Regions from separate parts of the Mesorhizobium sp. M7A.F.Ca.CA.002.09.1.1 genome, predicted to be linked through region 1. Evidence: riboswitches for the same ligand, from Rfam matches in the RefSeq annotation. Region 1 holds a riboswitch; the other holds the start of a gene.
What was found. Region 1 has a riboswitch for cobalamin ahead of EN994_RS15380 (aromatic ring-hydroxylating dioxygenase subunit alpha). Riboswitches for the same ligand answer to the same signal wherever they lie in the genome.
Positions count from the first base shown of each region.

Region 2: another riboswitch for cobalamin. It lies ahead of EN994_RS14725 (DUF1636 family protein); the one in region 1 lies ahead of EN994_RS15380 (aromatic ring-hydroxylating dioxygenase subunit alpha).

Region 1 covers NZ_RZRR01000309.1:2,163-5,562, reverse strand. Annotated here, with positions in the region: partial or broken gene EN994_RS15385 (hybrid-cluster NAD(P)-dependent oxidoreductase) at 1-93, opposite strand, end outside; gene EN994_RS15380 (aromatic ring-hydroxylating dioxygenase subunit alpha) at 119-1,366, opposite strand; cobalamin riboswitch at 1,481-1,683, opposite strand; gene EN994_RS15375 (DUF680 domain-containing protein) at 2,195-2,392, shown strand; gene EN994_RS15370 (DUF680 domain-containing protein) at 2,472-2,672, shown strand; gene EN994_RS15365 (DUF680 domain-containing protein) at 2,742-2,987, shown strand; gene ugpC (sn-glycerol-3-phosphate ABC transporter ATP-binding protein UgpC) at 3,067-3,400, opposite strand, start outside.
Region 2 covers NZ_RZRR01000291.1:1,971-5,370, forward strand. Annotated here, with positions in the region: partial or broken gene cobN (cobaltochelatase subunit CobN) at 1-254, opposite strand, end outside; gene cobW (cobalamin biosynthesis protein CobW) at 273-1,310, opposite strand; gene EN994_RS14725 (DUF1636 family protein) at 1,313-1,741, opposite strand; cobalamin riboswitch at 1,780-1,984, opposite strand; gene EN994_RS14730 (winged helix-turn-helix domain-containing protein) at 2,015-3,214, opposite strand.

The DNA of each region.
Region 1 (3,400 bases):
TTCGTCGCTGACGCCGATCACTTCCAGCACCTGCAGCCTGTCGTTCCAGGGCGTCATCTGGTCGAGATGGCGATAGAGGCCAAGGTCCGTCATCGCATTCATCCTCTTGTCCCCTGGGCTAGGCGACGCTGCGCAGGGCCGGCCGGCCGCCTTCGGCAAGGCGCGGCCCGATGAACGACGCGTACCACTCGACGAACTGGATCACGCCGCCCTCATGCAGCTCCGAATAGGGGCCTGGTTCATAGGCCGGCGACAGGATGCCGAAGGCGTTTTCCTCGACGATGCGGCGGTCCTGGTCGTTGGTCTCGGTCCAGACATGGGTGAGCTCAGCGAGGTCGTAGTCGACGCCTTCGACCGCATCCTTGTGGACGAGCCATTTCGTTGTCACTGCGGTTTCCGTGGCACTGATCGGCAGCACGCGGAAGGTAACGGCGTGGTCGCCGAGGATATGGTTCCAGGTCGTCGGATAGTGATAGAGCAGCAAGGAGCCGATGCGGTCGGTTGAAACGCTGTCGGACAGGTTCTTCTGGACCGCCCGTTTTCCCGTCATGGTGTAGCTGACGGCATCGCGCAGCAGCGGCGCGCGGGTGGCGCGGTACTGCCCTGCCGGATCGATGCGGAATTTGCTCGGCAAGCCTGATGCCTCGCATCTGGCCCAGTGTGCGACCATTTCAGGGTCGCTGTCGGCGCCATGGACGCCGGTTATGGTTGGAGCCTCGGGGAAGGTCTTGCACAACTCGGGATGATTGGCGGCGCAGTGGTAGCACTCGCGGTTGTTTTCCCAGACCAGCTTCCAGTTGCCCTTCTCGACGATCGTGCTCTCGAAGGCGATCTTTGCTTCACGCAGCCGGTGCGGCAAAAGATAGGGTTCGATCATCGCCCGCATCGGCGCGAAATCTGCCGGTTCCTTGGCCAGGCAGATGAAGATGTAGCCGCCGACGCTCTCGCAGGCGACCGGCTTCAGGCCGAAATCACTCTTGTCGAAACCGTCGGCCATCTGGCGGGCAAACAGCAGGCGGCCGTCCAGCTCGTAGGTCCACTGATGATACGGGCAGACGAGCTTTGCCGCGGTACCCTTCTCCGTGTTGCACACGCGGCTGCCGCGATGGCGGCAGGAATTGTGGAAGGCGTTGATCTTGCCGTGCTGGTCGCGGACAAGGACGACCGGATAATCGCCGACCTGCACGGTGATGTAGCTGCCCGGCTTCGGCAGTTCGCAATCATGGCCGATGAACAGCCAGTCGCGATACCAGATCAGCTCCATGTCGAGCTTGAAGTAGTCCGGATCGGTGTAGAAGGGCTGCTCCAGCGAAAAGCCTTGCCGGCGCCCCTTCAGGAGCCTCAGCATGTCGTTGCGGATATCCATGTCCTGTCCTCGTTCCTAAGGACTGAACTGGTGGTGACGGAGGAAGGATTGAAGCGCAGGCCGGCTGTGTGCCGGACATGCGCTATCCACCTCTTGACCGCCCACCGCGATCAGTCGAGTCTAAAAATCTCGGGCTGGTTTCCGGGCTCTGGAGTTGTCCTTGCGGACCATCGCGACACCTTCCCAGGCGGTTGCCCAGTGGTCTCCCGTTGCGACTTGAACTCCACCACCGTTGCGGGGGCAGCGCCGGATTCTGACCGGCTTCCCAATTCTCCGCCTCGTCGTCACGAAGCGGCACCTGAGATGGTATGATCTAACCACGATCGCGGGCGCGCCGTCGGCATGAAAACGACATCGTATCCATGCGGCGCGACACGGCATGCGAAACGCTACTGCAGCTCGTCGCGGGCCGAGATCCCACCTCCCGGGCGGCCATTTGCCGGCTGCGATCTTCCCGAATCCGACCCTTCGCGGGGGGTCAAAAAAGGTTAATGGTTTCGAAAAATGACTATTAGTTCGCCCTAAAATCGAACCGAACGGTTCGTTTCTGTTGACGGTGCGTGCAGGACGGTGTGAACGCTGGGCCTCTGAAACAGTCAGTGATCCATCAGGTGGCTACACCTAACACACTGATATGAAGAAGAAAAATGCATCCCTAGATTCCGTTGGCACAATTTCAAGGTGTGGATTCATGGTCCACACGGAACAACTTCGTGATTGGAAAAGACGACCTTGCCCTCCCACATCGGGGCTGTCCGAACGACGCGATTTCATTTCCAAGACACGCCGCTAGACGGACGGAAAAAAGACGATACTGGAGTACCAAAAATGAAAAAGATCATTCTCACTGCCGCAGCCCTTCTGGCCATTTCCGGCAGCGCCTTCGCTGGTAGCGACCACTACGGTTCCAACGCCGCGGCAGCCACTGCTGTCGACAGCTCGTACACCGCTTCGACCAAGAAGTCGGAACCGGCTGCTCAGGCGCCTGCCCAGGGTGCTGACCGCAACCTCTTCGGCAACAACTAACAGCCGATTCCCAGTTTCCCGGTCGACGGCGGGCTCGCCCGCCGCCCTGGCGAAATTCAGACATTCAGGAGTATTCAAGATGAACAAGATCCTCATTGCTGCCGCCGCCGTTCTGGCCATCACCGGCAGCGCTTTCGCGGGCAGCGACAACTACGGTTCGAACGGCCCCAACCAGCCTGCCGCCGCTGTGGACCAGTCGTACACGGCTTCCACCAAAACCTCGGAACCGGCTGCCCAGACGCCCGCTCAGGGCAGCGACCGTAACCTCTTCGGTCGCTAACAACCAATTTCGCAACCGACGGCAGCTGTGTCTGCCGTCCTGGCGAAATCCAGAATTCAGGAGACTAAAATGAACAAGATCCTTATTGCTGCCGCCGCCGTTCTGGCCATCACCGGCAGTGCCTTCGCCGGCAGCGACAATTTTGGCTCCAATGGTGCCAATCAGCCTGCCGCCACGACTTCGGTCGACAGCACGCGCACCTCTTCGGTACGCAACACCGGTTCGCCGGTCTACAAGCTGCTGAACTCGTCGGGTGACACCACCCAGAAGTCTGCTCCGCAAGGTGCCGACCGCAACCTCTTCGGCAACAACTAACAACCGAAGTCGATCTCCAAGTCAAAGAGCGGCGGGCCCGGCCCGCCGCTCTTTTTTGTGCCTGACACGGTAATTGCGGTTAAGCCGCCTTTGCTTCCACTTCATGCAACGCGAAAGAACGTCCATCCGCGTCGAAGATATGCAGGTCCTCGCCATTGGCGCTCAGCCGCAATGTCGAGCCGCGCTTGACCTCGACATTGCCGGGCAGCTTGGTCACCAGCGGCAGATCGGCGCGGCCGATGTCGACATAGACAAGCTGCACCTCGCCGAGTTGCTCGACATAGTCGACCGTCCCCTCGAACAGATAGTCCGCGCCGCTGGCGATGATCAGGTCCTCCGGCCGCACGCCAAAGCTCACCGCAGCGCCCTTTGCCGAAGCCGGCGTCGCAATCGGCACGGTCGCCTTGCGTCCG
Region 2 (3,400 bases), on a different contig from region 1:
CGCACGAGGATGATCTTGGCATGGCGGGCGACGCTGTCGACCCAGAGGTCGACGGACATGGGATGGCGCAAGTCGCGCAGTGCGGCCAGCCGCATCGAGGGCAGGCGGTCGGCATCGGTCCTCCACGCCGCCGCCAGTCCGGCGAGGTCGCTGTCGGTGAAGGACAGGGCCACGATATCCGCCGGCGTCTGCCGCAGATCGACCGGCTCGGCGAGGTCGTCGAGCGAGGCGGATGTCGTGGTTAGGATGTGCATCGCAATCCGTGTCCGAAATCAGCCGGCGAGTATACGCTCGATCGCCGGGCGGTTCAGCCCTTTCAGGCCGATGACGACGAGGCGCGAGCGGCGGTCATCCTCAGCGGTCCAGGCGCGGTCATAGTAATGATTGACGCGCGGCCCGACGGCCTGCAGCAAGAGCCGCATCGGCTTGCCGCCGACCTCGACGAAGCCTTTTACGCGCAGCACGTTCTCTTCTTCGGCGACGGTGGCGACGCGCTTTGCCAGCTCGTCCGGATTGGCGATCGAGGCAATGTCGACGATGAACGTGTCGAAGTCGTCATGCTCGTGGTCGAATGCGCCGTCATGATGGGACTTGCGGTTTTCGATGTCGTCCTCGACGGCCAGACCGAGCCCGAGCAGCACGGAGGGATCGACCTTGCCATGCGAGGTCGGCACGATCTTCACTGCGCGGGCGGAGTGTTCGCCAACGATGGCATTGGCGCGGGCGGTGCCGGCGGCGTCCATCAGGTCGCTCTTCGACAGGATGATCAGGTCGGCGCAGGCGATCTGGTCCTCGAACACTTCTTCCACCGGATCGTCGTGGTCGAGCGTCTCGTCCCCGGCGCGCTGCGCCTGGAGGGCCTCCATGTCGTTGGCGACGCGGCCTTCGGCCAATGCCGGTCCGTCGACCACGGCGATGACGCCATCGACGGTCACCCGGCTTTTCACGCTGGGCCACTGAAAGGCCTGGACCAGCGGCTTGGGCAGTGCCAGGCCCGAGGTTTCGATCAGGATATGGTCGACCCTCGGCGTCAGCGACAGGATTTGGTCGAGCGCCGGGACGAAGTCGTCGGCGACAGTGCAGCAGATACAGCCATTGGCCAGTTCGACGATGTTTTCCTCGGGGCAGGTGTCGATACCGCATCCCTTGAGGATCTCGCCATCGATGCCGATGTCGCCGAATTCGTTGACGATGATGGCGATGCGCTTGCCGCCGGCGTTTTCCAGGAGATGGCGGACCAGCGTCGTCTTGCCGGCGCCGAGGAAGCCAGTGACGACGGTGCAGGGAACGCGGGATACGGAAGTGGTCATGGTCAATCCTTCAGCATGTCGATGGGTGGAATGCGGGCCACGAGGCCGCGCTTGAGGCTATCGGGGCGGCCACGCCACGGGATCAGGCCATCTTTCGAGGTGGCGAAGAGCTTTGCGCCTGTCACGAGGTCGGCGCCGCTGGTCGCGGTCAGGTCGCCGAAGACATAGCTCCAGCAACCGTCGCGCAGGATCGCGGCGCTGAGGCGCCGCTTGCAATTGCCAAGGCATTCGACGCTGCGGATGCGGATATCGTCGCCAGCGGCGGCGCGGCGCGTGTCGTCCGTCAGCAACTCGCCGGCGCGGGGATGAGCGTCGGAGCCGGTCTCATTGCGGCAGGAGCCGCAGACGATGATGGTGACGCCGGCCAAGGCATCATCATGGCCGGACGAAATATCCGCTGTGCCAGCCGAAAAACTGCTGTCGTGGTCCAAAGATCGGGCTCCTTGCCCGGAAACCCGCCGGGCGATCGGATTCTACAGTCGCAGACGGCAGGTCTCCTGGCTCGCGAGTCATCGCCTTGGGTAGCCGCCTTCCCGGGAATTCCCAGTGGTTTTCGGCCTTGGCTCTTCGCTTACAGTTGCGGGGACAGCCGCGGATTTGGGATTTTGCCCCGCACCGCATTCCCTCTTAGCCCTTGCCGTTGCGGGCAAGGGACCATCTGGAACCGGATTTAGGCTTTTGCGGGCGGCGGTGTCAACGCGAGCTTACGACACGGCTATGTCGGCCAGCGCCGCGCCCAAATCGCCGGCAGGCGTCACTTCGATGCGTTCGAGCCCGAGCCAACCTTGCATCTGCTTCAATTCCTCGAACAGCTCCGCAGCGGTTTCAGGCGGCGCACCGGGCTCGGCATAGGCCGCATGGACCCGCAGTATGCTGGCCGGGCGATCGGCCTTGAGGTCGACGCGTGCCACGATCCTGTCGCCGAGCAGGAACGGCAGGACATAATAGCCATACTGCCGCTTGTCGGCAGGTGTGTAGATCTCGATGCGGTAGTGGAAATCGAACAGCCGCTCGGTGCGCGAGCGCTCGAAGACGACCGGATCGAAGGGTGCCAGCAAGGCGCGGGCCTCGACTTTGCGCGGCAGACGGGCGTCCCGGTGAAGATAGGCCGGCTTGTCCCAGCCTTCGACACGCACCGGCAGCAACTCGCCCGTTTCAACCAGTTCCTCCAACCGGCCTTTCATATCGGCCGGCGACAGGCGGAAATAGTCGCGCAAATCGCTTGAAGTCGCCACGCCGTGGGCGCGGGCGGAAATGCGCAGCAATTCGCGGTGCGCGTCCTCAGGCGTCGGCACCGGCAGATCGAGGATCGCCTGCGGCAGCACGCGCTCGGGCAGGTCATAGAAGCGCTCGAAACCGCGGCGGTGCGCCGTGGTGATGCGGCCGGCCCAGAACAGCCATTCGAAGGCGTGTTTGGCATCGCTCCAGCCCCACCAGCCGCCCGAACCTTTCTGGCCCTCCAGCGCGGAAGCGGCGATCGGGCCGCGCTCGGCGACCTCGCGGTAGATCTCTTCGATGTAGGCGGCGTGCTCGCGGCCCCATTTGGCGAGACCCAGATACATTTCCTCGCCCCGCTCGGCGCGCTGCATGCGCCAGCGCATCAGCGGGTATGTCTCGACCGGCAGGAAGGACGCCTCGTGCGCCCAGTATTCGAAAACCGTGCGCTTACGCGTCACGGCCGCGTTGTCGAGCAGCGAGAACGGGTAGGGGCCAAGGCGCGAATAGAGCGGCATATAATGAGCGCGCACCACCGCGCTGACGGAATCGATCTGCAACAGGCCGGTGCGGGAGAGCGTGCGGGCAAAATGCCGGCGGTCGGGCGTGCCGGTCGGGCGAGGATCGAGGAACCCTTGGGCGGCAAGGGCGATGCGCCGGGCCATCGGGAGCGAGATCTTTTCCTTCATGCAGGTATCACTTTGACGTGTTTTGACCGAGGGTCGAATGGCTGATTCCAACCCATGCTAGCAGGGTTTTGGCAGCATTCATGTCAGGAGAGAAAAGTGGAGTAAAAAGCGAAGGAAATCAAACAGGAGCGGATCGGACCAGTTTGCCGCGATATGCCGTCCAGGTCGATGTTTTGAACAAGGTTT